DNA from 3 places in the Streptomyces sp. NPDC025638 genome. Region 2 is predicted to be linked to each of the others. Evidence: riboswitches for the same ligand, from Rfam matches in the RefSeq annotation. Region 2 holds a riboswitch; each other region holds the start of a gene.
The links. Region 2 has a riboswitch for cobalamin ahead of ACZ4EG_RS08500 (CbtB domain-containing protein). Riboswitches for the same ligand answer to the same signal wherever they lie in the genome.
Positions count from the first base shown of each region.

Region 1: linked by a shared signal. The riboswitch ahead of ACZ4EG_RS25415 (ribonucleoside-diphosphate reductase subunit alpha) and the one ahead of ACZ4EG_RS08500 (CbtB domain-containing protein) in region 2 are both predicted to bind cobalamin.
Region 3: linked by a shared signal. The riboswitch ahead of ACZ4EG_RS16615 (cobalamin biosynthesis protein) and the one ahead of ACZ4EG_RS08500 (CbtB domain-containing protein) in region 2 are both predicted to bind cobalamin.

Region 1 covers NZ_JBVHLX010000010.1:110,545-120,006, forward strand. The annotation lists gene ACZ4EG_RS25390 (extracellular solute-binding protein) at 1-349, opposite strand, end outside; gene ACZ4EG_RS25395 (GntR family transcriptional regulator) at 758-1,522, shown strand; gene ACZ4EG_RS25400 (DUF3311 domain-containing protein) at 1,755-2,027, shown strand; gene mctP (monocarboxylate uptake permease MctP) at 2,024-3,652, shown strand; gene ACZ4EG_RS25410 (GNAT family N-acetyltransferase) at 3,739-4,245, shown strand; cobalamin riboswitch at 4,298-4,438, shown strand; gene ACZ4EG_RS25415 (ribonucleoside-diphosphate reductase subunit alpha) at 4,563-6,926, shown strand; gene ACZ4EG_RS25420 (ribonucleotide-diphosphate reductase subunit beta) at 6,926-7,939, shown strand; gene ACZ4EG_RS25425 (helix-turn-helix domain-containing protein) at 8,187-9,152, shown strand; gene ACZ4EG_RS25430 (bifunctional albaflavenone monooxygenase/terpene synthase) at 9,175-9,462, opposite strand, start outside.
Region 2 covers NZ_JBVHLX010000003.1:106,831-116,292, reverse strand. The annotation lists gene ACZ4EG_RS08520 (STM4014 family protein) at 1-1,132, shown strand, start outside; gene ACZ4EG_RS08515 (STM4013/SEN3800 family hydrolase) at 1,215-2,042, shown strand; gene ACZ4EG_RS08510 (STM4012 family radical SAM protein) at 2,039-3,382, shown strand; gene ACZ4EG_RS08505 (STM4011 family radical SAM protein) at 3,393-4,280, shown strand; cobalamin riboswitch at 4,346-4,496, shown strand; gene ACZ4EG_RS08500 (CbtB domain-containing protein) at 4,532-4,753, shown strand; gene ACZ4EG_RS08495 (CbtA family protein) at 4,775-5,527, shown strand; gene ACZ4EG_RS08490 (hypothetical protein) at 5,725-5,964, shown strand; gene ACZ4EG_RS08485 (galactose-binding domain-containing protein) at 6,135-8,198, shown strand; gene ACZ4EG_RS08480 (ABC transporter ATP-binding protein) at 8,514-9,462, shown strand, end outside.
Region 3 covers NZ_JBVHLX010000005.1:551,905-561,366, forward strand. The annotation lists gene cobN (cobaltochelatase subunit CobN) at 1-517, opposite strand, end outside; gene ACZ4EG_RS16610 (cobyric acid synthase) at 514-2,046, opposite strand; gene ACZ4EG_RS16615 (cobalamin biosynthesis protein) at 2,043-2,993, opposite strand; cobalamin riboswitch at 3,095-3,234, opposite strand; gene ACZ4EG_RS16620 (hypothetical protein) at 3,393-3,620, opposite strand; gene ACZ4EG_RS16625 (inorganic phosphate transporter) at 3,653-4,900, opposite strand; gene ACZ4EG_RS16630 (class II aldolase/adducin family protein) at 5,207-5,938, shown strand; gene ACZ4EG_RS16635 (alpha/beta hydrolase family protein) at 6,062-7,189, shown strand; gene ACZ4EG_RS16640 (hypothetical protein) at 7,380-8,813, shown strand; gene ACZ4EG_RS16645 (VOC family protein) at 8,836-9,249, opposite strand.

The DNA.
Region 1 (9,462 bases), on a different contig from region 2:
CGGGTGCGAAGGCGCCCTTGACCATGTAGCCGAGCATCTCGGTGTTGCCCATCTCGACCACGTCGGGGGCCTTGTCGGTGGCGAGGACGGCGTCCAGCTTGGTGTTCTTGTCCGGCCAGCCGTAGTACTCGTGCTTGATCTTGATCCCGGGGTGCTTCTTCTGCACGGCGGCGTCGGCCGCCTTGACCAGGTTGGGCCAGTTGTTCTGGGCGTCCACGGTGAGCCAGACGGTCAGCTCCTTGGCGTCCGACCCCTGTGCCTTGCCGTCGTCCTTCTTGTCACTGCCACACGCCGCGATGGAGACGACCATGCCCGCGATACCGATCGCGGCTATCAGCTTGCGCTTCACGCCACCCTCCTCAGGGATGCCACAAACCCCCCTGCCTCCCCGCGGTGACCGTCGACGCGTCGTACCGCCCATGGGGCCGGGACCTGGACCAATGGTGTAGACCAGTACCCGGAGCTTGGCCCAGACCAATAGGCCTGTCAAGGGTGTTCAAGCAGGCTCCGGACGTCCGTGATGGGACCGAGATATGCAGGGACCTTTCATTCCGCAAGCGACAGATCGGACGGACCAGTTCCGGTGGACCACTGAGACGGGGACCCCCGATGGACTAGACCAACGGGGGGCGCAAAGGTATACAGGGAGATCACGGAGCGTGCGGGTGGACCCCTGTCACACGAAGCCGTGCCACGATGTGAGCCGGGACCGATGGAATGTCGGTCGCTTCGGCATACGGAGCCGGGAAGGCAGAGCATGAGCACCGACGTCAGCAGTGCGGAGAACGAGGCTGGGGCGACCGTCCGTACCGCGCGCGTGCCCAAGTACTACCGCTTGAAGAAGCACCTGCTCGACATGACGGAGACGCTGCCGCCGGGCACGCCGGTCCCGCCGGAGCGCACGCTCGCGGCCGAGTTCGACACCTCGCGCACCACCGTCCGCCAGGCCCTCCAGGAGCTGGTCGTCGAGGGCCGGCTGGAGCGCATCCAGGGCAAGGGCACCTTCGTCGCCAAGCCGAAGGTCTCCCAGGCGCTGCAACTCACCTCCTACACGGAGGACATGCGCGCCCAGGGCCTGGAGCCGACCTCGCAGCTGCTGGACATCGGCTACATCACCGCCGACGACCGGCTCGCCGAACTGCTCGACATCACGGCGGGCGGGCGAGTGCTGCGCATCGAGCGGCTGCGCATGGCCAACGCCGAGCCGATGGCCATCGAGACGACCCACCTCTCGGCCAAGCGCTTCCCGGCGCTGCGCAGGTCGCTCGTCAAGTACACGTCCCTCTACACCGCGCTCGCCGAGGTGTACGACGTCCACCTCGCGGAGGCCGAGGAGACCATCGAGACCTCCCTGGCCACCCCGCGCGAGGCGGGCCTGCTCGGCACCGACGTGGGCCTGCCGATGCTGATGCTCTCCCGCCACTCCCTGGACCGGGAGGGCAGGCCGGTGGAATGGGTGCGGTCGGTCTACCGCGGCGACCGCTACAAGTTCGTGGCCCGCCTCAAGCGTCCCGCGGAGTGACGCCCGGCCCGGCTCAAACGGCTGGTACATAGGGGGAATTGACCGGCAAGTCCGTGTACGACCGTCTTGTGCGGCGGTTCCGCTGCCGTTGCGGCGACTTCTGCACAGAATCGACATGCCGATAGGAGGATGAGGTCTTCCACTTGTGTGACGGCGTCGCCTAGATTGCCTGCGCATTACACGTGTGATCAGTAGTGATCAGTGGTGATCTGCGAGGGGACGGAGTCGCACGATGTCGGATGCCTCGGATGTGACCGGAGCGACGGTGGTGACGCCCTTGCGCGTCGTCATCGCCCTCTGTCTGATCGCGCCCTTCGTGGCGATGCTGTGGGTCGGCTCCTACGCCAGGACGGACCCCGAGTTCATCGGGATCCCGTTCTTCTACTGGTACCAGATGCTGTGGGTGGTCATCTCAACCGCGCTGACGATGACCGCGTACAAGCTGTGGCAGCGTGACCAGCGCACCCGCGCGGCGGTCCGGCGGAGCGGGGGTGCGTCGAAGTGAAGGACGGCGTGAACGGCGTCGCGCTCGGCGTCTTCGTCTTCTTCTTCCTGGCCGTCACGGTCATGGGCTTCCTGGCAGCCCGCTGGCGCAGGGCCGACAACGAGCACAGCCTCGACGAATGGGGCCTGGGCGGACGGTCGTTCGGCACCTGGATCACCTGGTTCCTGCTCGGCGGCGACCTGTACACGGCGTACACCTTCGTCGCCGTACCGGCGGCGATCTACGCGGCGGGCGCGGCCGGCTTCTTCGCCGTGCCGTACACGATCCTCGTCTACCCGCTGATCTTCATGTTCCTCCCGCGCCTGTGGTCGGTGTCCCACCGGCACGGCTATGTGACGACCTCGGACTTCGTGCGCGGCCGCTTCGGCTCGAAGGGCCTGTCGCTGGCGGTGGCGGTCACCGGAATCCTGGCGACGATGCCGTACATCGCGCTCCAACTGGTCGGCATCCAGGCCGTCCTCGACGTGATGGGCGTCGGCGGCGGCGAGAGCACCCACTGGTTCGTGAAGGACCTGCCGCTGCTGATCGCCTTCGGCGTGCTGGCCGCGTACACCTACTCCTCGGGCCTGCGCGCGCCCGCCCTGATCGCGTTCGTGAAGGACGCGCTGATCTACATCGTCATCGCGGTGGCGATCATCTACATCCCCATCAAGCTGGGCGGCTTCGACAACATCTTCACCAAGGCGGGCGAGGCGTTCAGCCAGGTCAACCCGGCGACCGGCAAGCCGCGCGGCGCCCTCACCCCGCCGGAGGCCGGCCAGTGGACCTACGTCACGCTGGCCCTGGGCTCCGCGCTCGCGCTCTTCATGTACCCGCACTCGATCACCGCGACGCTCTCCTCGAAGAGCCGTGACGTGATCCGCCGCAACACCACGATCCTGCCGCTGTACTCCCTGATGCTCGGCCTGCTGGCCCTGCTGGGCTTCATGGCGATCGCGGCGGGCGTCAAGGTGCAGAACGGCCAGCTGGCCATCCCGCAGCTGTTCGAGAACATGTTCCCGGACTGGTTCGCGGGCGTGGCCTTCGCGGCGATCGGCATCGGCGCCCTCGTGCCCGCGGCCATCATGTCCATCGCGGCCGCGAACCTGTTCACCCGCAACATCTACAAGGACTTCATCAGGCCGGACGCCACACCCGCGCAGGAGACCAAGGTCTCCAAGCTGGTCTCCCTCCTGGTGAAGGTGGGCGCCCTGGTCTTCGTCCTGACGATGGACAAGACGGTCGCCATCAACTTCCAGTTGCTCGGCGGCATCTGGATCCTGCAGACCTTCCCGGCCCTGGTCGGCGGCCTGTTCACCCGCTGGTTCCACCGCTGGGCGCTGCTCGCGGGCTGGGCGGTCGGCATGGTGTACGGCACCGTCGCCGCGTACGGCGTCGCCTCGCCGACGCAGAAGCACTTCGGCGGCTCGGCCAAGGAGATCCCGGGCATCGGGGAGATCGGCTACATCGGCCTCACCGCCTTCGTGCTCAACGTGGCCGTCACGGTGGTGCTGACCTTCGTACTGAAGGCGCTGAAGGCCCCCGAGGGCGTCGACGAGACCAGCCCGGCGGACTACACGGCGGACGCCGGCGACCCGGGCGTCCAGGTTGAGCTGCCGCCGGCGACCGCGGACGCCGGCCACTGAGGACGCCGGTCACTGAGCGGACAAGAACGGGCCGTCGGAGAAAATCCGGCGGCCCGTTGTCGTACCCGTCCTGCACACTCGGTCCCATGGACATCGAGATCAGGCGGACGGCTCCGGACGAGTACGGCACCCTGGGCGAGATCACGGCCCAGGCCTATCTCCAGGACGGCCTCCTCGACTTCGGGGAGAGCGACGGTTACCTCGGCGAGCTCAGGGACGTGGCCAAGCGCGCGGCCGCCGCGGAGGTGCTGGTCGCCGTGGCGGACGGCGAAGTGCTCGGCGGCGTCACCTTCGTGCCGGCAGGCGGGCCCATGGCCGACATCGCCCGCGCCGGAGAGGCCGAGATACGGATGCTCGCGGTCGGCCACGCGGCACGCAGCCGCGGCGTCGGGGAGGCTCTGGTGCGCGCCTGTGTCGATCGCGCACGGGCCACGCCGGGCTGCGTACGGATCGTGTTGTCCAGCCAGCGCTCCATGCGGGCCGCCCATCGCATCTACGAACGCATGGGCTTCGTGCGCACACCCGAGCGGGACTGGAATCCCCTCCCCCACCTCGACGACATCACTCTCCTCACCTACGAGTTGACACTCTGACACCGCCACGACACAACATCTGGGGGTGACGCGAGCACCCGGCACTAGATGTATGCTCATGCTCGCTGTCGCCGCAGGGGAATCCGGTGCGAATCCGGAACTGTCCCGCAACGGTGTACTTGCGCGTATCCGCCCCCCGGGGGTGATGCGCGCTCGCGTCAGTCCGAGGACCTGCCGACAGTGCGCCCGGCCGTCCAATCCGGGTGCCCCGACGTCCGGGCCTCGTGGAGTGGGCCGGTGGACGCGACGCCGCGTGCGCTCGTGTGCCGCCCCCTGCCCTGCGCAAGGCCCCCGTGCCGAGCCTGGGAGAGCCCCACGTGACCATCGCGCCAGCCGAACCGGCTTCAGCGACACGCCTGGAGACCGACGGTCCCGGTGCCGCGCTGCTGCGGACCCTGACCGAGCTGACCGCCGACCTGCCCGACGCCGACCCCGGCCGGGTCGCCGCCGCCGCGCTGCGCGGCCGCTCCGCCCGGGCGGACGAGTCGGAGCTGCGCGAGCTGGCCACGGAGGCGGCCGCCGGCCTCATCTCCGAGGACCCGGCCTACTCCCGGCTGGCCGCCAGGCTGCTGACCCTCTCCATCCGCGCCGAGGCCGCCTCGCAGGGCGTGACGTCCTTCACCGGGTCCGTCGCCGTGGGGCACCGCGAGGGGCTGATCGCCGACCGCACCGCCGCGTTCGTACGACTGCACGCCGAGCGGCTCGACTCGCTGGTCGACGCGGCCGCCGACGACCGCTTTGGCTACTTCGGCCTGCGCACCCTGCACAGCCGCTACCTGCTGCGCCACCCCATCACCCGCAAGGCCGTCGAGACGCCCCAGCACTTCATGCTGCGGGTCGCCGCGGGTCTCGCCGAGGACGACTCCGCCCGTTCCGTCGACGAAGTCGCCGCGCTCTACGCGCTCATGAGCCGCCTCGACTATCTGCCCTCCTCCCCCACGCTCTTCAACTCCGGCACGCGGCACCCCCAGATGTCGTCCTGCTACCTCCTCGACTCCCCACTGGACGAGCTGGACTCCATCTACGACCGCTACCACCAGGTGGCCCGCCTCTCGAAGCACGCCGGCGGCATCGGGCTGTCGTACTCCCGCATCCGCAGCCGTGGTTCGCTGATCCGCGGCACCAACGGGCACTCCAACGGCATCGTCCCGTTCCTCAAGACCCTCGACGCCTCCGTCGCCGCCGTGAACCAGGGCGGCCGGCGCAAGGGCGCGGCCGCGGTCTACCTGGAGACCTGGCACTCCGACCTCGAGGAGTTCCTGGAGCTGCGCGACAACACCGGCGAGGACGCCCGCCGTACGCACAACCTCAACCTCGCGCACTGGATCCCGGACGAGTTCATGCGCCGGGTCGACGCCGACGAGCAGTGGTCGCTGTTCTCCCCGTCGGACGTGCCGCAGCTGGTCGACCTGTGGGGCGCGGAGTTCGACGCCGTGTACCGCAAGGCGGAGGCGGACGGGCTCGCGAAGAAGACCATCCCCGCCCGTGACCTCTACGGCCGCATGATGCGCACCCTGGCGCAGACCGGCAACGGCTGGATGACCTTCAAGGACGCCGCCAACCGCACCGCCAACCAGACGGCCGAGCCGGGCCACGTCGTCCACTCCTCCAACCTCTGCACGGAGATCCTGGAGGTCACCGACGACGGGGAGACTGCGGTCTGCAACCTGGGGTCGGTCAACCTCGGCGCGTTCGTCGTCGACGGCGACATCGACTGGGAGCGGCTGGACGAGACGGTCCGCACGGCCGTCACCTTCCTCGACCGTGTCGTCGACATCAACTTCTACCCGACCGAGCAGGCCGGCCGGTCCAACGCCAAGTGGCGTCCCGTCGGCCTCGGTGCGATGGGCCTGCAGGACGTCTTCTTCAAGCTGCGGCTGCCGTTCGACTCGCCCGAGGCACGCGCCCTGTCGACCCGGATCGCCGAGCGCATCATGCTCGCCGCGTACGAGGCCTCCGCCGACCTGGCCGAACGCAACGGCCCGCTGCCGGCCTGGGAGAAGACCCGTACGGCCCGGGGCGTGCTGCACCCCGACCACTACCGCGTCGAGCTCGCCTGGCCGGAGCGCTGGGCGGCGCTGAGCGAGCGGATCGCCGCCGTCGGCATGCGCAACTCGCTGCTCCTGGCCATCGCGCCGACGGCCACCATCGCCTCGATCGCGGGCGTGTACGAGTGCATCGAGCCGCAGGTCTCCAACCTCTTCAAGCGCGAGACCCTGTCGGGCGAGTTCCTCCAGGTCAACTCGTACCTGGTGAAGGACCTCAAGGAGCTGGGCGTCTGGGACGCCCGCACCCGTGAGGCGCTGCGCGACTCGGGCGGCTCGGTGCAGGACTTCGCGTGGATCCCGGCCGACGTACGGGCGTTGTACCGCACGGCGTGGGAGATCCCGCAGCGCGGGCTGATCGACATGGCCGCGGACCGGACCCCGTTCCTCGACCAGTCGCAGTCCCTGAACCTCTTCATGGAGACGCCGACCATCGGCAAGCTCTCCTCGATGTACGCGTACGCCTGGAAGCAGGGTCTGAAGACGACGTACTACCTGCGCTCGCGCCCGGCGACCCGCATCGCCCGCGCCGCCCAGGCGCAGACGCCGGCGTCCATCCCCGTCCAGCAGGTCGCCGACCCCGACGCCGTCGCCTGCTCCCTTGAGAACCCCGAGTCCTGCGAGGCCTGCCAGTAATGTCCAGCCGTAACACCAACCTGCTCGACCCGGGCTTCGAGCTGACTCTCCGCCCGATGCGCTACCCCGACTTCTACGAGCGCTACCGGGACGCGATCAAGAACACCTGGACCGTGGAGGAGGTCGACCTCCACTCGGACGTCGCCGACCTCGCGAAGCTGACGCCGGGTGAGCAGCATCTGATCGGGCGTCTGGTCGCGTTCTTCGCGACGGGCGACTCGATCGTGGCCAACAACCTGGTGCTGACCCTGTACAAGCACATCAACTCCCCCGAGGCGCGGCTCTATCTGAGCCGGCAGCTCTTCGAGGAGGCGGTGCACGTCCAGTTCTATCTGACGCTCCTGGACACCTATCTCCCCGACCCGGAGGACCGCGCCGCGGCCTTCGCGGCCGTGGAGAAGATCCCCTCCATCCGCGAGAAGGCCGCGTTCTGCTTCAAGTGGATGGACTCGGTGGAGAAGCTGGAGCGCCTGGAGACGAAGGCCGACCGGCGGCGCTTCCTGCTCAACCTCATCTGCTTCGCCGCGTGCATCGAGGGCCTGTTCTTCTACGGCGCCTTCGCCTACGTCTACTGGTTCCGCAGCCGGGGTCTGCTGCACGGTCTGGCCACCGGCACCAACTGGGTGTTCCGCGACGAGACGATGCACATGTCCTTCGCCTTCGAGGTGGTGGACACCGTCCGCAAGGAGGAGCCGGACCTCTTCGACGACGAGCTTCAGCAGCAGGTCACCGACATGCTGAGGGAGGCCGTCGCGGCCGAGCTGCAGTTCGCGCGCGACCTGTGCGGTGACGGCCTCCCGGGCATGAACACCGAGTCGATGCGGCAGTACCTGGAGTGCGTCGCCGACCAGCGGCTGAGCCGCCTCGGCTTCGCTCCGGTGTACGGCTCCGAGAACCCCTTCTCCTTCATGGAGCTCCAGGGGGTTCAGGAGCTGACCAACTTCTTCGAGCGGCGTCCGTCGGCGTACCAGGTGGCGGTGGAGGGCACCGTCGACCTGGACGAGGACTTCTGACCCCGTCCTGCCTTCCCGGTCTCCTGGGCCTCCCTGAGCTGTCGGTCGATGCGCCGGTCGCGCACGATGCCGATCAGTGAGGGGAGGACCAGGAGGACCAGGATCCCGAGGGCGACGGTCATTCCGATCAGGGCTTCTGTCTGCGCTGTAGTCATGTCACCACTGTCGCGCCGAATACTCCTTACAAACAGTGGCAGGACTGCCGCACACCCTCGAATTACTGCCACTTCCGAGGCACACTGGACGCATGCTGAGGAACGTGGCCACCGTCCTGCTCGACGGTGTGCATCCCTTTGAACTCGGAGTCGTCTGCGAGGTGTTCGGCCTCGACCGCAGCGACGAGGGGCTGCCGGTGTACGACTTCGCCGTGGTCTCGGCGGAGGGTCCGGCGCTGAGCACCCATGTCGGCGGGCTCACCGTCTCCACGCCGTACGGCCTCGACCGGCTGGAGAAGGCCGATCTGATCGCCGTACCGGCCTCCGACGCGAACGTCGGGCGGGACTATCCGCCCGAGCTGCTCGCCGCCCTGCGCCGGGCCGTGGACCGGGGCGCCCGTGTGCTCAGCGTCTGCTCCGGCGTCTTCGTGCTGGGCGCCGCCGGACTGCTCGACGGACGGCGCTGTGCCGCGCACTGGCGGCACGCGGACGCGCTCGCCCGGCGCTTCCCGCGCACCCGCGTCGAACCGGACGTCCTGTACGTCGACGAGGACCCGGTGATCACCTCCGCCGGCACCGCGGCCGGGATCGACGCCTGTCTGCACATCGTGCGCAAGGAACAGGGCCCGGAGGTTGCCAACAAGATCGCCCGGCGGATGGTGGTGCCGCCGCACCGGGACGGCGGACAGGCGCAGTACATCGAACGTCCGCTGCCCCGGGACTCGTGCGACACGGTCGGCGAGGTACTGGTGTGGATGGAGCAGCACCTCGACGAGGAGGTGACCGTCGAGCAGCTGGCCGCCCGCGCCCTCATGGCACCGCGCACCTTCGCGCGCCGCTTCCAGCAGGAGACGGGCACCACGCCCTACCGCTGGATCCTGCGCCAACGCGTTCTGCTGGCACAGGAGTTGCTGGAGGGCACGGACGAGACGGTGGACGCGGTCGCCGCGCGCACCGGGTTCGGCACCGCGGCCGCGCTGCGCCATCAGTTCGTACGGGCCCTGGGGACCACCCCCAACGCCTACCGGCGCGCGTTCCGGGGCCCGCAGGCCGCCTGAGCGCGCACCGGCAACGGGCGTCTCACCATGGCACGGGCTTCAGCAGCAGCCGGTGCGGACGGAGCGTGATGCCCACGCGGGTCGCGTCGTTCGACCCGTCGACCTGTTCGAAGCGGTACTTCGCCGACAGCGCCGCCGTGATCAGGGTGAGCTGGGCCATCGAGAAGTGGTCGCTGGGGCACTTGCGATTGCCCACGCTGAACGGGCTCATGGCGTATTTCGGTACGCCCTTGGCGCGTTCCGGCAACCAGCGGTCGGGGTCGAAGTCGAGGTTGTGCGCGTAGGACCGGCCGTCGCGCTGGATGGCGTA
Region 2 (9,462 bases):
CCGTGTCACCCTCTTCGCGGACGCGGTGCGCGCGGCCGGACTCGCCGCCCCGCGCATCGTCGCCTGGACCGACGTGCTGCGCGCGGGCGGAGCCGAGTTCGGGGCTGAGTTCGGGGCCGAGGAGATCGTCCGGATCGACTCGCCCGGTGAGAACGCCGAGGTCGACCGGCTGCTGCGCGGTGCCCAGGACCCCACCCGGGTCGAGGGTTCGGCACGCTGGTACGCCGGGTTCATGACCGCGCTGCGCGGGCTGCGTGGCGGCATCAGGCTCGACGAGCCGGCCGACCTTCCCGTCCTCTTCGACAAGCGGCGCTGCCACGCCGTGCTGGACGCGGCCGGCGTGCCGGTGCCCGACTCGCCCACCTCGGGTCCGGAAGCCGCACCGGTGCGCGGCTGGGACGACGTACGGGCGCTGATGCGGGAACACCGCATGCCCCGCCTGTTCGTCAAACCCGCGCACGGTTCGTCCGCTTCGGGCGTGCTCGCCGTGGAGTCGGGCGGCGGCGGCCGGATCAGGGCGACCACATCCGTGGAACGCGCGCCGGACGGCCGCCTCTACAACTCCCTCAAGGTGCGCCGCTACGAACGCGAGGCGGACATCGCGGCCGTCGTCGACGCGCTCGCCCCGGACGGGCTGCATCTGGAGCGCTGGCTGCCGAAGGCCTCCCAGGAGGGGCGCGCGGCCGACTTGCGGATCGTCGTCGTGGCCGGCCGCGCCACCCACGCGGTCGTCCGCACCAGCCGCTCACCCCTGACCAATCTCCACCTCGGGGGCCGCCGGGGCGATCTCGACGCGGCCCGGCAGGCCGTCGAGTCGGCGGGCGCGCGCTGGACCGATCTGCTCGACGTGTGCGAGCGGGCCGCGGCCTGCTTCCCGCGCACGCTCTGCGTCGGCGTCGATCTGCTGCCCGCCGTGGGCTGGCGCCGAGCCGCGGTGGGCGAGGTGAACGCGTTCGGCGACCTGCTGCCGCGCCTCACCGGCCTGCCCGGCAGCGGCGCCGAGGGCCTCGACACCTACGCCACCCAGGTGGCCGCCGCGCTGCGCCGCTTCGCTCCGGACCGGCCGGCCGCCTCTTCGCACCACCAGTACAGAGAAGGAAACCCGCATGCCCTCGCCCGCTCCGACGCCTGAGCCGCTCCCGCCCCGGAGCACCCCCACCGCGCCTCAAGCGCCGGGTGAGCCACATGAGTCGTATGTTCCGCATACGCCGGACATGAACGAGATCGTCGGCAGCCACGACATCCTCCTCGTCACCCTCGACACCCTCCGCCACGACGTCGCCGCCGAACTGGCCGCGGCGGGCCGCCTCCCGAACCTGGCCCGTCACCTCCCCGGCGGCCGCTGGGAGAAGCGCCACGCCCCGGGCAGCTTCACCTACGCCTCCCACCAGGCGATCTTCGCGGGCTTCCTGCCCACCCCGGCCGCCCCCGGCCCGCATCCGCGCCTGTTCGCCGCGAGCTTCGCGGGCAGCGAGACCACCGCCGCGGGCACCTTCGTCTACGACACCCCGGACCTCGTCTCCGGCCTCGCCAAGGTGGGCTATCACACCGTGTGCATCGGAGGCGTGGGCTTCTTCAACAAGCTCGGCCCGCTGGGCTCGGTGCTGCCCGGCCTGTTCCACGAGTCCCACTGGGCCCCGGAGTTCGGCGTCACCGACCCCCACTCCTTCGAGAACCAGGTGGCGTGCGCCGACCGCGTCGTACGCGAACTGCCCACGGAACAACGGCTGTTCCTCTTCGTCAACGTGTCCGCCCTGCACCAGCCGAACTGGTTCCACCTGCCCGGCGCGACCCGCGAGGCCGGGGACACCCGCGCCACGCACGCCGCCGCCCTGGAGTACGTGGACCGGCACGTCGGACGGCTCTTCGCCGCCGCGAGCAGCAGACGCCGCTGCTTCGCCGTCGTCTGTTCCGACCACGGCACCGCCTACGGCGACGACGGATACACCGGCCACCGCCTCGGCCACGAGTCCGTCTGGACCGTGCCCTACGCCCACTTCTTCCTGGACCCCGCATCCCGCCCGACGGAGGCCGCCCGATGATCACCGCCGAGCAGACGACGGCGACCAGCCCCTACCAGAGCTACGTGTACGCCTACCCCCACAAGACCGCCTACCGCCGGCTCCACGACCGCCCCCTGCTGAACACCCTCTGGGCGGCCGAGCCCAAGGACACCCTCTCCCTCTACCTCCACATCCCCTTCTGCGAAGTCCGCTGCGGTTTCTGCAACCTCTTCACCCGCATCGGCGCCCCCGACGGCCTGACCGGCACCTACCTGGACGCGCTGGAGCGCCAGGCGGGGGCCGTACGCGAAGCGCTCGGGGACACGGACGAGGTCCGCTTCGCCACGGCGGCCTTCGGCGGCGGCACCCCGACCTTCCTCACCGCAACCGAGCTCGAACGGCTGTGTGACATCGCCGAACACCGCATGGGCGCCGACCTGAGCGCCGTCCCGCTGTCGGTCGAGGCTTCCCCGGCCACCGCCACCGCCGACCGGCTCACGGTCCTCGCCGACCGCGGCACCACACGGCTGAGCCTGGGCGTGCAGAGCTTCGTCGACTCCGAGGCCCGTGCCGCCGTACGCCCACAGCGCCGCGCCGACGTGGAGTCGGCCCTCGCCCGCATCCGCGACGCAGGCATTCCCGTCCTCAACATCGACCTCATCTACGGCATCGACGGCCAGACGGAACGGACCTGGCTGCACTCCCTGGACGCGGCCCTCGCCTGGCGTCCCGAGGAGCTCTACCTCTACCCCCTCTACGTCCGCCCCCTGACCGGCCTGGGCCGACGCGGCAGCGGCCCCGACCCCGCCTGGGACGAACAGCGGCTGCGCCTGTACCGCGCCGGCCGCGACCACCTCCTCGCGCACGGCTACACCCAGCAGTCCATGCGCATGTTCCGCCGCACCGACGCCCCGCTCCAGGGCGCTGACGACTACGCCTGCCAGACCGACGGGATGATCGGCCTCGGCTGCGGCGCCCGCTCCTACACATCAGGTCTGCACTACTCCTTCGACTACGCCGTGGACATGCACGAGATACGCGCGATCATCGACGACTACGTGTCCCGCCCGGCCGCCGACTTCGCGCACGCCGAGTACGGCCGTCCCATCGACACCGACGAGGCCCGCCGCCGGCACCTCCTGCAGTCCCTGCTCCAGGCCGAGGGCCTGCGCCTCGACGACTACCGTGCCCGCTTCGGCACCACCCCCGCCGACCACTTCGGCCCCGAACTCGCCCGCTTCGCCGACCGGGGCTGGCTGACCGACGACCGCGCCGCCCTCAGGCTCACCCCCGAGGGGCTCGCCCACTCCGACGCGATCGGCCCCGACCTGTTCTCCCCGGCGGTCCGGGCCGCCATGGCCGCCTACGAGAGGAAGTGACCGGCCCGCCATGGACCTCACCCTCCTCTACCGTGGCCCCCTCGCCTCCTGCGACTACGACTGCCCCTACTGCCCCTTCGCCAAGCGGCGCGACACCGGCGCCCAACTGCGCGCGGACCGCGCCTCCTTGGAGCGCTTCGCCGCCTGGGCCCGGCAGCAGACCGGCGACCGCCTGTCCATCCTGTTCACTCCGTGGGGAGAGGGCCTGGTCCGCTCCTGGTACCGGCGCACCCTCGCCGACCTGTCCCACCTGCCGCACATCCGGCGCGTGGCGATCCAGACCAACCTCAGCTGCCGTACCGACTGGCTCGCCGAGGCCGACCGCGACACGCTGGCCCTGTGGTGCACCTACCACCCCGGACAGACGCCGTACGACCGCTTCCTCACCAAATGCCGCGAACTGACCGAGCGCGGCATCCGCTTCAGCGTCGGCATCGTCGGCCTGCCCGACCATCTCGACACGGCCCGGCGCCTGCGCGCCGACCTGCCCGAGCACGTCTACCTGTGGGTCAACGCCGCCGAGGGGCACACCTACACCGACGCGGAGGCCGACCGGTGGACGGCCCTGGACCCGCTCTTCCCGTACAGCCGGCACCCGCACACCAGCGCGGGACTGCCCTGCCGCACCGGCGACTCCGTGATCTCCGTCGACGGCGAAGGCACCGTCCGCCGCTGCCACTTCGTGCCCACCCCGCTCGGCAACCTCTACGACGGCTCCTACCGCACCGCCCTGCGCCCCCGCGCCTGCCCACTCGCCGTCTGCGACTGCCACATCGGCTATGTGCACCTGGAGACACTGCCGCTGTACGACGTCTTCGCGGGCGGCGTCCTGGAGCGCGTCCCGGCCACGCTCCCCGCGACCCCGATCCTCCACCTGTCAAACCTGACGGGGAGTTGATCCACGCCCGCACCGTCGGACCGCCCGCCGGGAGAGGAAGATCACGCCTGGTGGGTGCGGTCTTGGCCATGCTCCCGACACGCGGTACCGTCGGTTCGATATCGACGACGGCGAGACGGAAGCCGGTGGGAATCCGGCACGGTCGCGCCACTGTATGCGAAGGGCCCCTGGGGCGTTTCGTGAGTCAGACCCGTGGCCGTCGTCCAGTGCACCACCGAGATGGGACGCGAACTCCCAGAGGAGGCCCTGCCATGGCGCAGACCGTCGCCCAGCCGACAGCCACCACCCCCGTCGTTCCCGCCACGCTGCCGCTGAAGGCGATAGCACCCTGGGCGGTCTTCTTCGGCATCCTGATGCTGGTCCTGCTGTACTTCGTCGGCGCCGAGCAGGGCGCCACCTCCGTGTTCAACGGCACGGACGTCCACGAGTGGGTGCACGACGCCCGCCATCTGCTCGGCTTCCCCTGCCACTGACGCGAGGGGCGCCGCACAACCATGAACTCCACAACCGTAAGAAACCTCCTCGTGCGGGGCATGCTCGCCGGCCTGGCCGCCGGCGTGCTCGCCCTCGTCGTCGCCTACTTCCTCGGTGAGCCGAGTGTCGACAACGCGATCAGCTTCGAGGAGGCGCACTCGCACGAGCACGAGATGGAGGTCGTCTCCCGCTCCCTGCAGTCCACCGCCGGACTCGCCACCGGCGTCCTGGTCTACGGGGTCGCCTTCGGCGGCATCGCGGCGCTCGCGTTCTGCTTCGCGCTCGGCCGTGTCGGCCGGTTCAGCCCCCGGGCGACCGCGCTGTTGCTGTCCGGCTGCGCACTGCTCGCCGTGTACGTCGTGCCGTTCCTCAAGTACCCCGCCAATCCGCCCTCCGTGGGCGACCCCGACACCATCAGCAAGCGCACCACCCTGTACTTCCTGATGACGGCGCTCAGCGTCCTCCTCGCGATCGCCGCCACCATCCTGGGCAAGCGGTTCGCGCCCTCGCTGGGCACCTGGTACGCGACGGTCGCCGCGATGGCGGCCTTCACCGTCGCCATCGGGCTCGCGTTCGCGTTCCTGCCCGTCATCAACGAGGTACCGAAGGACTTCCCGGCGACCCTGCTGTGGCGGTTCCGGCTCTCCGCGCTGGCCATTCAGACGGTGCTGTGGGTCGGATTCGGCCTCGTCTTCGGCGAGTTGGCCGAGCGGATGCTCAATCCCAAGCCCGCGACAGCCGCGACCCCGCGGACGGTTCCAGCCGCGCACTGATCCCTTCAGGACACAAGAGGGCCCTTCGGCACCATCCGGGGGCCCTCTCGCGACGTCGTGCGGCACGGAGCTGGTAGAAGCGGATCCCGCCTGCCTGCGCCGGCTCAGCGGTCCGGCTGAGGGCGGACGGTCAGGATTACGACGGGGACTTTTCCGTCGCCCCCGGCTGGAAGGCGGGCGGCTTCGCGGCTTGGGGTGTGACCGGGCCCCGTGAGGTCGTCTGCCCCTGCGGCAGTCCCAGGGAGCTGCTGCTGACCATCGCCTCCGCCGAGTGGGGAGGCGTCCGCAGCAGTTGGACCCCGCTCGAAGACCGCCCGCGGGTGGGTACGTACGGCCTGAACGTACCCACCCGGGTGAGCGTCGGCAGAGGTGGCCACCTCGACGTCTTCGTCTGCTCGGCCGATCCCACCCATGGCCACGAGCCCAGCCTCCAGTAGGGAGTTGGGGGCCGCCGTTCGGCAGGTCGACCGTTCACGGCTATTGACTCCGCGTGCAACAGTGGCGATCCTCGTCGGCATATCTTGCGCGGGTCATGTCAAGTTGGGTGGGTCTGCTGGCCACGGCCCGGCTCGTCGGCCGCGCTTCCCCCGACCGAGGGACGTGGTGTGTGACCGTGACCGGACGCCCGTACCGCAGACGCAAAGACGTCACCGTGGTCTCGCTGCTCCTCCTCGTACTGGCCGCAGTCCTTGGCCCCACCCCGAGTTCGGCGGCGGGCAACGACTGGTGGGTTCCGACCGCACGACCCACGCCGGACTCCCAGATCAATGTCACCGGCGAGCCGTTCACCGGCACCGACGCCACGGGCGACGTGCGCGGGTTCGTCGACGCCCACGACCACCTGTTCGCCAACGAGGCCTTCGGCGGGCGGCTCATCTGCGGCAAGACGTTCTCCGAGGCCGGGATCGCCGACGCGCTCAAGGACTGTCCCGAGCACTACCCCGACGGCTCCCTCGCGATCTTCGACTTCATCACCAAGGGCGGTGACGGCAGACACGACCCGGTCGGCTGGCCCACGTTCAAGGACTGGCCGGCGCACGACTCGCTGACGCACCAGCAGAACTACTACGCCTGGGTGGAACGGGCCTGGCGCGGCGGCCAGCGGGTGCTCGTCAACGACCTCGTCACCAACGGTGTCATCTGCTCGGTCTACTTCTTCAAGGACCGCAGCTGCGACGAGATGACGTCGATCCGACTGCAGGCGAGGATGACGTACGACCTGCAGGCCTACATCGACAAGATGTACGGCGGCCCGGGCAAGGGCTGGTTCAGGATCGTCACCGACAGCGCGCAGGCCCGCGACGTCATCAAGCAGGGCAAGCTGGCGGTCATCCTGGGAGTGGAGACCTCCGAACCCTTCGGCTGCAAGCAGATCCTGGACATCGCGCAGTGCAGCAAGGCGGACGTCGACTCCGGCCTGGACGAGCTGTACTCGCTGGGCGTGCGCAGCATGTTCCTGTGCCACAAGTTCGACAACGCGCTGTGCGGTGTCCGCTTCGACTCCGGCAGCCTCGGAACGGCTATCAACGTCGGGCAGTTCCTGTCCACCGGCACCTTCTGGAAGACCGAGAAGTGCACCGGCCCCCAGCACGACAACCCCATCGGCTCGGCCGCGGCGCCCGGGGCCGAGGCGAAACTCCCGGCGGGCGTGAGTGTCCCCTCGTACGCCTCGGACGCGCAGTGCAACGTCCGCGGGCTCACCGACCTCGGTGAGTACGCCGTACGCGGCATGATGAAACGCAAGATGATGCTGGAGATCGACCACATGAGCGTCAAGGCCGTCGGCCGCGCGCTCGACATCTTCGAGTCGGAGGCGTACCCCGGCGTCATCTCCTCGCACAGCTGGATGGACCTGAACTGGACCGAACGGGTCTACGGCCTCGGCGGATTCATCGCCCAGTACATGCACGGCTCGGAGGGCTTCGTGGCCGAGGCGAACCGTACGAAGGCGTTGCGGGACAAGTACGACGTCGGCTACGGCTACGGCACCGACATGAACGGCGTCGGCGGCTGGCCGGGGCCCCGCGGCGCGGATGCCACCGACAAGGTCGTGTACCCCTTCCGCAGTGTCGACGGCGGATCCGTCATCGACCGGCAGACCACCGGCCGGCGCACCTGGGACCTGAACACGGACGGAGCCGCGCACTACGGACTCGTCCCGGACTGGATCGAGGACATCCGGCTCGTCGGCGGCCAGGACGTGGTGAAGGACCTCTTCCGCGGTGCCCAGTCCTACCTCGACACCTGGGGAGCCACCGAGCGGCACCAGGCCGGGGTCAATCTGGCCAAGGGGGCCGAGGCCACGGCCAGTTCGACGGAGTGGAACCCGTTCACGAGCTATGCGCCGAGCCGGGCCGTGGACGGGTCCCGGGACACCCGCTGGGCCAGCGACTGGAGCGACGACCAGTGGCTGCGTATCGACCTGGGCTCCACCAACCGGGTCGGACGCGTCACGCTCGACTGGGAGCGCGCGTACGGGAAGTCGTACCGTATCGAGCTCTCCACCGACGGCGCGCACTGGCAGACCGCCTGGTCCACCACCTCCGGCGACGGCGGCCTGGACACCGCGCTGTTCACTGGCACACCCGCCCGCTACGTCCGCGTCCAGGGCGTGGAACGCGGGACCGGCTGGGGCTACTCGCTCCACGAGGTCGGCGTCTACAGTTCCTGACCGCGGCGTGCCCGGTCTGCCTGCCCGCAGTGGGCAGGCAGACCGGGCACGCCTGTGACGGACCATGTCCGATCTGCGTGGAAAACGCTTGGACTGTGCGGGCCCCGTTGCGGGACACTGCGATTCCTGGCCCGCCCCGTACTGATACTTCGGCGTTTCCACGAATTTGCGTGGGGGCGCCCTCGTCGTGCCCACAAGTCGAAGGACGACCGACCGAGGGCACTTCAGGAACGACCGCTCCGCACGGCTGCCGAGGCAAGGCAGCTCACGGAAGCAGCACGTGGCAGGCCGCCCTACGACACCTACAGGGTTGGGATGGGATCGCCCGAATCACGTGAGGCTCCGCCGCGCAAGGGCTCGGTGCTGCTCGCACTGCGTTACTACGGAAGGGAGTTGGCCCGGCTCCGGCGATGGACGGTGCCCGCCATGCTGCTGCCCGCGCTGGGCAACATCGGCATCAACTACCTGGCGCCACTGGTCGTTGCCAAGCTCGTCGGACGCATCGCCGACGACAGCGACATCGCGATGGGCTCGACACTGACCTACGTCCTCGTCTTCGCCGGAGTGCTGCTGCTCTCGGAGACGCTGTGGCGTATCGGCCTGCACTGCCTCAACCGCTGTGACGCGCTGGGCATCGAGCACATGTACGTCATCGGTATGGACGAGCTGTTCGCCAAGGACGCCGCGTTCTTCCATGACAACTTCGCCGGCTCGCTGACCAAGCGGGTCCTGAGTTTTGCCTCCCGCTTCGAGGAGTTCGTCGACACACTGACGTTCCAGATCGTGGGCAGCCTCGTGCCACTGCTGTTCGGATCGGTGGTGCTGTGGCGTTACGAGCCGATGCTGGTCGTCGGCCTTCTGGTGATGATCGCGCTGACGGGGGCGTGCGTCGTACCCCTGATCCGGCGCCGCCAGGCGCTCGTCGACCAGCGCGAGGCGGCGATCGCCCGGGTGTCTGGCCATGTCGCCGACAGCCTGATGAACATGGACACGGTCCGGGCCTTCGCCGCGGAAGAACGCGAGGCCGCCGAACACCGCTCCCGTGTCGCCGAGTCGAGGCGGCTCACACTGCGGTCATGGGACTACGGCAACCTGCGCATCGACACGCTGGTCGCACCGATGTCCGTGCTGACCAATGCGCTGGGTCTGCTGCTCGCGATCGCGTTCGGCGGAGGCAGCCACGGCGTGGAGGCGGTCGTCGTCGCCTTCACGTACTACACCAACGCGACACGCATCATGTTCGAGTTCAACCAGATCTACCGCC
Region 3 (9,462 bases), on a different contig from region 2:
TGTCGACGAAGGCGGTGTTGCCGCTCAGTTCATGGGCCCGGTAGAAGAGCACGCCGACGGTGGGCCGGCCCTCGACGAGGGCACGTTCGCCGTGGACGCCGTACTCGGGCATCTTCCGCGGCTCGTCGAAGCCCTCGCCCGTGAGCAGCACGGTGTCGGACAGGAAGCGCGCCAGTTCGGTGAGGTTGGCGGGCCCGCCCTCGACGAGATAGCGCAGCGCCTCGGCCACGACACCGGCCGGCACGGACGACTCGGCCATCAACTCGGCGTCGGGCACCGCCTCCCCGCCCAGCAGCACGGTTGGGATCCCGGCGGCTTTCAACGCGGCGAGCCCCTCCTCCCAGGCCCGCTTGCCGCCGAGCAGCCGTACGACGGCGAGGTCGGCCTGCCGGAGGAGTTCCGGAAGCTCCTCGGTGACGTCGACCCGGGTCGGGTTGCCGATCAGGTAGGACGCGCCGGAGGCCCGGGCCGCCAGCAGATCGGTGTCGGCGGTCGACAACAACAACACTGTGCTCATGCGGGCGCTCCCGGTGGAATGAAGGGCAGTCCTTGCGGCGCGCCCGACTCGATGAGCCGCCAGAGCGCGTCCGTGTCCGCGTGCTGTTCGATCAGGTCGCCGAGCCGGTCGAGCTGCTCCTCGCGCAGCGCGGCGAACGAGGTGTCGGGCGCCGGTACGAAGCGGCGGCCCGCGGCGGCCGCCACCTCGCGCAGGAAGGCCCGCCGGAAACCGTCCGACTCCAGGGAGCCGTGCCAGTGCGTGCCCCAGGTCTGACCGACTCGGCAGCCGTCCAGGCTGTGTCCACTGCCGTCGGAGAAGAACGTCTCCCCGCCGTGGATGTCGGCGACCCCGTGGTGGATCTCGTACCCCTCGACGTGCTCGCCGAGGGCTTCGCCGACGGGCCGGGTGAGGGTCTTCTCCCTGGCGAACCGCACCCGCACGGGCAGGATCCCGAGCCCGTCCACGTGCCCCTCGCGGCTCTCGACGTCGTCCTCGATGTGCTCGCCGAGCACCTGGAAGCCGCCGCAGATGCCGAGAACGGGCCGGCCCTCGTGAGCCCTTGTGATGATGGCGTCCGTCAGTCCCCGCTCCCGCAGCCACTCCAGCGCCCGGACCGTGCCCCGGGTGCCCGGGATCACGACGAGGTCGGCGTCGGCGAGTTCCTCCGGCCGGTCCACGAACCGCACGACGACACCGGGCTCGGCGGCCAGGGCGTCCACATCGGTGAAGTTGGACATGAGCGGGATCGCGCAGACGGCGACCCGCAGCACGTCCTTACCGACGGGCGGCGCGACGGACGACTCGCGCACGGTGCCGCGCAGCGAGACGCGGAGCCCGTCCTCCTCGTCGATGCCGAGCCCGTGCCGGAACGGCAGCACTCCGTAGGTGTGCCGCCCGGTGAGCCCGTGCAGCATGTCGAGCCCCGGCTCCAGCAGGGACACGTCCCCACGGAACTTGTTCACGAGGAATCCGGCGACCAGTTCCTGGTCCTCGGGCGAGAGCAGGGCCACGGTCCCGAAGAAGGAGGCGAAGACGCCCCCGCGGTCGATGTCGCCGACGACGAGCACGGGCAGCCGGGCATTGCGCGCGATCCCCATGTTCACGATGTCGGTCCGCCGCAGATTGATCTCGGCGGGAGAGCCGGCCCCCTCACAGATCACCGCGTCATACGTGCCCCGCAATTCGGCGAGACAGTCGAGAACGGTTCCGAGAAGTCTCTGCTGCCGGCCCCCGTGATAGCCGCGGGCGCTCAACTCGCCCACCGGCTTCCCCAGCAGCACGACTTGGCTGCTCTGCTCACCACCGGGCTTGAGCAGCACGGGATTCATCAGCGCGCTGGGCTCCACCCGGCACGCCTGGGCCTGCATGGCCTGCGCCCGTCCGATCTCGGCGCCCTCGCGCGTCACGAACGAGTTGAGGGACATGTTCTGCGCCTTGAAGGGCGCGACCTTGACGCCCTGTCGCACCAGCCACCGGCAGATCCCCGCCGTCACGACGCTCTTGCCCGCGTCGGAGGTGGTGCCGGCGACGAGCAGACCACCGTTCATGACGTGCCCCCCTTTGCCTTGCTTACGACGGCGCGCGCGGCGACCCCGACGCCGAGCGCGAGCAGACCGACCCGACGGGAGAGCCGTACGGCCCGGTCGATGTCCTCGGTGGCCACGGCGCGGCCGCCACCGTTGAGCACGGGCCGGTGCTCGACCCGCCCTCCGTAGGAGAGGGTTCCGCCGAGCCGCACGCCCAGGGCCCCCGCGAAGGAGGCCTCGACGGGACCGGCGTTGGGGCTGGGATGCCGGCGTGCGTCGGCCCGCCAGGCACGCAGGGCGCCGCCCGGATCCGGGCCCGCGGCGGCGGCCAGTACGGCGGTGAGGCGGGCCCCCGGCCATCCGGCGACGTCGTCGAGCCGGGCGGAGGCCCACCCGTAGCGCCGGTACCGGGCGGACTTGTGCCCGACCATGGCGTCAAGGGTGTTGACCGCGCGGAACCCGAGCAGTCCGGGCACGCCGCCCACGGCGCCCCACACCAGCGCCCCTACGACGGCGTCGGACGTGTTCTCCGCGACGGACTCGACCACGGCCCGGGCGATCCCGTCGGTGTCGAGCGCCTGCGGATCGCGTCCGCAGAGGTGAGGCAGCCGGGCACGGGCCCCTGCCACGTCGCCCGCCTCCAGGGCACGCCCGACGGCCCGGGCCTCCCGGGCGAGCGAAGTCCCCCCGACCACGGCCCAGGTGGCGGCAGCGGTGAGCGCGACGGAGGCGGTGGGGGAGGGACGTACGGCTCGGCGGGCGAGGGCGCCGAGGGCCACGGCCCCACCGACGCACGCGGCGGTGTGCAGGGCGCCCCAGCCGCGGTGGTCCCGCCACAGCACCCGCTCCACGGCACTCGCCGCACGCCCGAACGCGGCGACCGGATGCCCGCGGCGTGGATCGCCCAGGAGAAGGTCACCGAGGAGGCCGGCGGAGGCGCCGTACGCGAAGACGCGATCGGCACGCATCGGCTCAGCCGGCCGTGGGGTCGAGCAGCGACCTGGTGCTGTACCTCAATCGGCAGCCGAGCATGGCGATATGTCCTCACTCAGGGTGTCCGCGCCCTGGTTCGACGAGACCGGCGGTGGGAGTTCCTGGCTTCCGGAGAGTTCTTCCCCGGTGACAGTGGCGGGACCGCGCCGGATTCACACCGGCTTCCTCCCTTGCCGCCGTACATGGCTCCGGCAGTCCACCACGCCCCCGGAAGGGCCGTCAACTTGCCGTTGACCTGCAAGGGGAGAGTGTGCTGAGACCCACACCGGCGCTGCGCGGGCGGGTGTGGGGGCACGCGAAAAGGCTCCTCCCCGAAGTATCGGGGAGGAGCCCGGTAAAGCTCGGTCAGGCCTTGGCCATGAGCTGGGCCGGGGTCAGGCCTTGGCCATGATCAGGTAGATGCCGTACGCCACCGCCGCCGCGCAGGCCGCGAAGCAGACGTACGCTCCGGTGACCGCGAGGGGGGCGGAGCCGCCCTGGGCCGTGGCGCGCTCGCGGTGCGCGAGGCCCTTGACGCCCAGGGTGAACAGGGCCACGAGGCCCACGGTGACCACGAGGCTGACGCCGAAGACGGAGCCGAGGGCTGCCCAGTCGATCTTCATGGTGATGCTTCCTTAGTAACCGGGTCTCGGGGTCAGACGGTGGCGGCCGGAGGGGCGGCCGGGTCGGTGGCGGGGGCGGTCGCGGGGGACGGGATGGTGGCCGTCAGGTCCTCGGTCACGGTGCCCGCCGGGGGCGGCGTCACGGCGGCCATCGCCGTGGTCACCACACCGGCCGGCTCCTCGGTGTCGTTGACGTTGCTGTGGTCGACCACCAGGCGACGCGAGAGCTTCCAGATCGCGGCGCTGGAGGCGATCAGGAAGACGGCGACGACCGCGGTGCCCCAGTTGCCCAGGTCGGTCACGGACTCCGCGAGCGCAGCGACCAGGGCGGCCGCCGGCAGGGTCAGCGCCCAGGCCACGACCATGCGGGTCGCGGTGGACCAGCGGACCACGCCGCCCTTGCGGCCCATGCCCGCGCCCATCACGGAGCCGGAGACGGCGTGCGTGGTGGAGAGGGAGAAGCCCAGGTGGGAGGAGGCCAGGATGACCGTCGCGGCGCTGGTCTGGGCGGAGAAGCCCTGCTGCGGCTGAAGGTCGGTCAGGCCCTTGCCCATGGTGCGGATGATGCGCCAGCCGCCGATGTAGGTGCCGAGCGCGATGGCGAGGCCGGCGGAGAGGATCACCCAGACGGGAGGGTTGGAGTCGGGGGCGATGGCGCCGCCGGCGATCAGCGCGAGGGTGATGATGCCCATCGTCTTCTGCGCGTCGTTGGTGCCGTGGGCGAGGGAGACGAGACCGGCGGAGGCGATCTGGCCGGCGCGGTAGCCCTTGCGGGTGGCCGCGCTGTCGGCGTCCTTGCTCAGCCCGTAGGAGAACCTCGTGGCGAGCATGGCGGCCACGCCGGCGACGATCGGGGCCGCGACGGCCGGGATCAGGACCTTGGTGACGAGCACGTCGCCGTGGACGGCGCCGGTGCCGGCCGACGCGATCGTCGCGCCGATCAGACCACCCATCAGGGCATGCGAGGAGCTGGACGGGAGCCCGACCAGCCAGGTCAGCAGGTTCCAGAGGATCGCGCCGACCAGGGCGGCGAAGATGACCTCGGGACGGATGCCGGTCTCGTCGACGAGACCCTTGGAGATCGTGTTGGCGACCTCCACGGAGAGGAAGGCGCCTACAAGGTTGAGCGCGGCGGACATGGCCACCGCGACCTTGGGCTTGAGCGCACCGGTCGAGATGGTCGTGGCCATCGCGTTGGCGGTGTCGTGGAAACCGTTCGTGAAATCAAACGCGAGTGCGGTTACCACCACAATCGCGAGGATCAGCGAGAAGTTTTCCATTTACCCAGGCAATCGTTCAGAGGACGTCATTGGCTGGTTGACCGTAGGCAACCTGGGTGAACGGAAGGTGAACTGAGGCAGGACTCGGGGTGTCGCAAACGAGGGGTCGCCGCTCCAGTGCGGCCCGCTCCGGCCCGGCGGCCCAGACGCCCCTTGACCAGTTGCCCCGGGCGGACGACCTCAGCCGGTTCAACGGCCCGTCGAAGAGACTTTGGTCACCCGGCAGACGGCCTGGTGGGACGGGACGTCGTGTCCCTTCGGCAGGCCCGCCGTGGACGCCGGGGCGCCGGCTGGCAGGATCGCCGCATGGCTGAGCAGCGGCGGGACCAGCGGGACGAACGGGATGACCGGGAGGGCACACCGCTTGTGCCGGAGGTACGGAGGAGGTCTGTGTCCGACGGGGAGGCGCACGCCTGGGAGGCGCTCGTCGCGACAGCCCGCCGGACCGTGTCCGACGGCCTGGTCGTCGGCACCTCCGGCAATGTGTCCGTGCGCGTCGGCGACACCGTGCTGGTCACGCCGTCGGGCGTGCCCTACGACCGGCTGACGCCGGACGACGTGACCGGGGTGGACCTCGCCAGGCGGCAGGTGCTCGGCACCCTCGTCCCGACCAGCGAGCTGCCCATGCATCTCGCCGTCTACCGCACCACCGACGCCCGCGCCGTCGTGCACACCCACGCCGTCCACGCGACCGCCGTCTCGACGCTCGTCACCGAACTCCCGTCGATCCACTACATGACCGGCGCCCTCGGCGGCCCCGTCAGGGTTGCCCCCTATGCGACGTACGGCACCGACGAGTTGGCCGAGAACATGCTCCAGGCCCTCGCCGACCGCTCGGGCTGTCTCCTCCAGAACCACGGCACCCTCACCTACGGCACCTCCCTCGACCAGGCCTACGACCGCACCGCCCAGCTGGAGTGGATGTGCCGGCTGTGGCTGACGGCGTCATCGGTACCCGGCCTGACACCGTCGCTGCTGTCGGAGCGGCAGCTGGCCGAGGCCGGGGAGCGGCTGCGGGCATACGGCCAGCGCCGCTGACGGCCGTCGGGACGGTCCGGCGCCCTCCGGGAACACCCGGTGCCACCGGCCGAAAACCGCAGGTGTCACCGGACGGGCCTGCGCCCACTGGCCGGTGACCGCGTCCGCCGGGACACTGGAGGGGTGCGCACTGTCACAGCGACGGCCGCAGCCGTCACCGCGGTCCTGGCGGCCGGCGCGGCCGGCGTCGCCGCCGGGCGGATAGCCAGCGACGCCGCACTCAAGGCGCCGCCCGGCCGGCCACTGCCCACCGAGCCCCGGCTCACCGTGCACGGCACCGCCGCGGGCCGGATCACGCTCACCCGCGACCTGGCCTCCCTGCGCCCCGGCCTCTACGGCCTGTCCGGCGACGGCTCGCACGCTGTCGTCGGACCCGTCCTGGAGTCCGCCGAGCACAAGGCCGACACCGTCGTACGCCGCCTGGAACGGGTCACGCACGGCACCCTCGACTCCGGCGACAGGGTCTGGCTCACCCCGAACGTGCACGTCGGCAACCCGAGCACCGCCCTCGGCCTCGACCACGCCGACATCGACGTGCCCGGCGAACTCGGCGCCCTGCCCGCCTGGTTCGTGCCCGGGTACCGGGACACCTGGGTGATCACCGTGCACGGCCTGGGCACCACCCGCGAGCACCCCATGAACGTCATGGGGTTCCTGCACCACCGGCGCCTCCCGGTGCTCGACCTCGCCTACCGCGGCGACCTCGGCGCACCCCGCCCGCCGGACGGACTCAACCACCTCGGCGAGACCGAATGGCGCGACCTGGACGCGGCGATCCGCTACGCCGTCCGGTACGGCGCGCGCCGCGTCGTCCTGTACGGCTGGTCCACCGGCGCCACCATGGCGCTGCGCGCCGCCCTGCACTCCCCGGTGCGCGACCACGTCGCCGGTCTGGTCCTCGACTCGCCGGTCCTCAGCTGGGAGGCCACGCTGCGCGCCCTGGCCACGGCCCGGCACACCCCGGAGGCCCTGTTGCCGCTCGCGGTGCGCGCCGCCCAGGGCCGCGCCGGTCTGCACGCCGACCATGTCGCCGAGACCGCGGACCCCGACCAGCTCAGGGTGCCCACCCTGATCATCCATGGCCCGGACGACGAGGTGGCCCCCTGGGCCCACTCCCGCCGGCTCGCCGCCCGCCGCCCCGACCGCGTCGCCCTCCATACGGTGCCGCACGCCCCGCACGCGGCGATGTGGAACGCCGACCCGAAGGAGTACGAGGAGCGGCTGCGCCGTTTCCTGACCCCGCTGATGTGAGGTTTCCCGCACTCTCCCGCCTGCCGGGCTCCCGGGCCGCAAGCCCGGTCCCGGCCGTTCCGTTTAAGGCCGTACTACTGGCCTGAACCCGCCTCCCCGGCCCCCGCCGGAGCGCGTGCGTTGGCCAGCCCCGTCGCCCGCCGTGACATTCCGTTTGGGTTTTCGGACCGTCAACCGGAAGACTGCACCTGTGACGTCCCGTATCCCGCGCGACTCCAGGCTTCGACTTGTCCGACCGCGACCCCTGGCCGCCGCCCCCAGAGCGATGAACCAGCGGCCCTCGCGCCGCCCCGCACCGCGCCCTCCGGAGGGCACACCGGCCCCTGTGGAACTGGCCAGAATGGCGCGCTCCGGTCTGGCCGACGCGGCCCGCGTCGCCCACTGGGCCGACGCCGCCCTCGGCCCCGGCCGCGCCGGTGGGACCGACGACGGCAAGGCCACCCTCTCCGACGCGACCGCCGAACGGGCGGCCGCCGACCTGGGCCTGACCTCGGCTCAGGTGCGCGCCGACTGGGACATCGCCCGCCTCGCGGGCCTCGTCGAGGTGCACGGCGACAGCGCGCGCCCCGGCTGGCGGCTGCGCGCCTGGGACCGGGACGACAGCGCCGTACTGCGCGGCTGGGTCGCCCTCTTCGACGCCTGGTCGCTCGCCCACCCGGAACCCCCGGACCACGAGCCCGCCGCGGTCGCCGAGGTCGTCTCGGCCATGCCCCAGGTGCTCTCCTTCCTCCAGCTGTCCGCCGGTCCCGTCCCGGTCGAGCAGCTTCTCGACCTGCTCCAGCAGCGGGTCACCGAACTGCGCACCGAGCGCTGCGAAGTCCCCTACGAGCCAGGGCCCGCGAGCCTCGCCACCGCCGCGCCGCCCGTCGGCGTCGACGCGGCGGAACCCGCACCCGTCGGGGACACCCCGCTCGCCCCCCTGCTCGACTGGTCCCTGCACGCCCTCGCCTCCGTCGGCGCCCTCACCTGCGGCGACGGCCAGGCCACGCTCACCCCGCTGGGCAGCTGGGCGGTCTGGGTCAAGCTGGAGCAGATCTGCGTGGCCGCACAGAGCCCCGCCGGGAACATCGAGCAGGCCGCCGAGGCCATGCTGCGCGGCTGCGCCCAGCTCCGCCCCAACGCGGCCCGCGCCGAGTACCGCGCCTGGCTCGCGGCGCGCACCGTCGGCAGCGCCGTCACCGAACTCATCGGTGCCGCCCGCGGCGAGGACGCCCTGCTGCGCGGCCTCGCCTTCGAGGCGCTGCGTGTCGTCGGCGCCCCCGCCGAACCCGACGTCCGCGCGGTGGCCGACGATCCGACCCTGCGGCCGTACGCCCTGCTGTGGCTCGCCGAGCACGACGGTGCCGACCCGGAGGACGCCCACGAGGTCCTCACCCGGGAAGAGGCCACCTGGCTGTGGGTGGACACCGCCGCCGCGGTCGCCGACCACGGCGAGGCGCCGCTGCTCGTCCGGCACCTGGAGTCCGCGGTGCAGCCCACCGTCCCGCAACTGCTGGACGAGGTGCGCGCCGTCGGTCATCCCCGCACCGTGCAGGTCCTGGTCGCCCTCGCCGCGGCCCACCCCGACCCCGCCCTGGCCAAGGCCGTCCGCCGGGCGGCCTTCCAGGTGCACACCGGGGGATAGCCGGGCGGGCGAGAGGGGCCGCTCAGGCCGCTATCTCGGGGGCGTACGTGCCGAAGCTCCAGATGTTGCCCTCGGCGTCCCGGGCCATGTAGTCCCGCGAGCCGTAGTCCTGGTCCGTCGGGGGCATCAGGATGTCCGCGCCGTGGTCCACGGCGCGCTGGTGGTGTGTGTCCACGTCGTCCACGACGACATACACACCCGCGGGGCCCGCGTCCTTCATCGCCGCGTCGAAGACACCGCCGCGGCCCTTGGAGCCGATCATCACGGCGCCGTTGCCCTGCACCAGCTCGGCGTGCAGCACCGAGCCGTCCTCGCCCTCGTACACCGAGAGCTCGGTGAACCCGAAGGCCTCCGTGAGCTGCTTGATCGCGGCTTTCGCGTCCACGTAGAGCAACGTCGGAAAAATACTCGGCCGCCCACCGCCCGTACCTGCCATGCCGATCACTCCTCGTGCGTCGGTCCTGCACCGGTGTCGTGAGCCTGCTGCCCAGTCTGGCACCCCCCACTGACAACGCCCTGGGACCGGGAACCAGGGCCTCAGAAGAAGGTGTTGCACTGTGCGCTGGTTCGCCCGCGACGCTCGTCGTCGGCGTGCGGTTCGTCACGGTCGGGGCCGCACCCGCACCCGGTCGCCCGGCCCGGTGCCTGT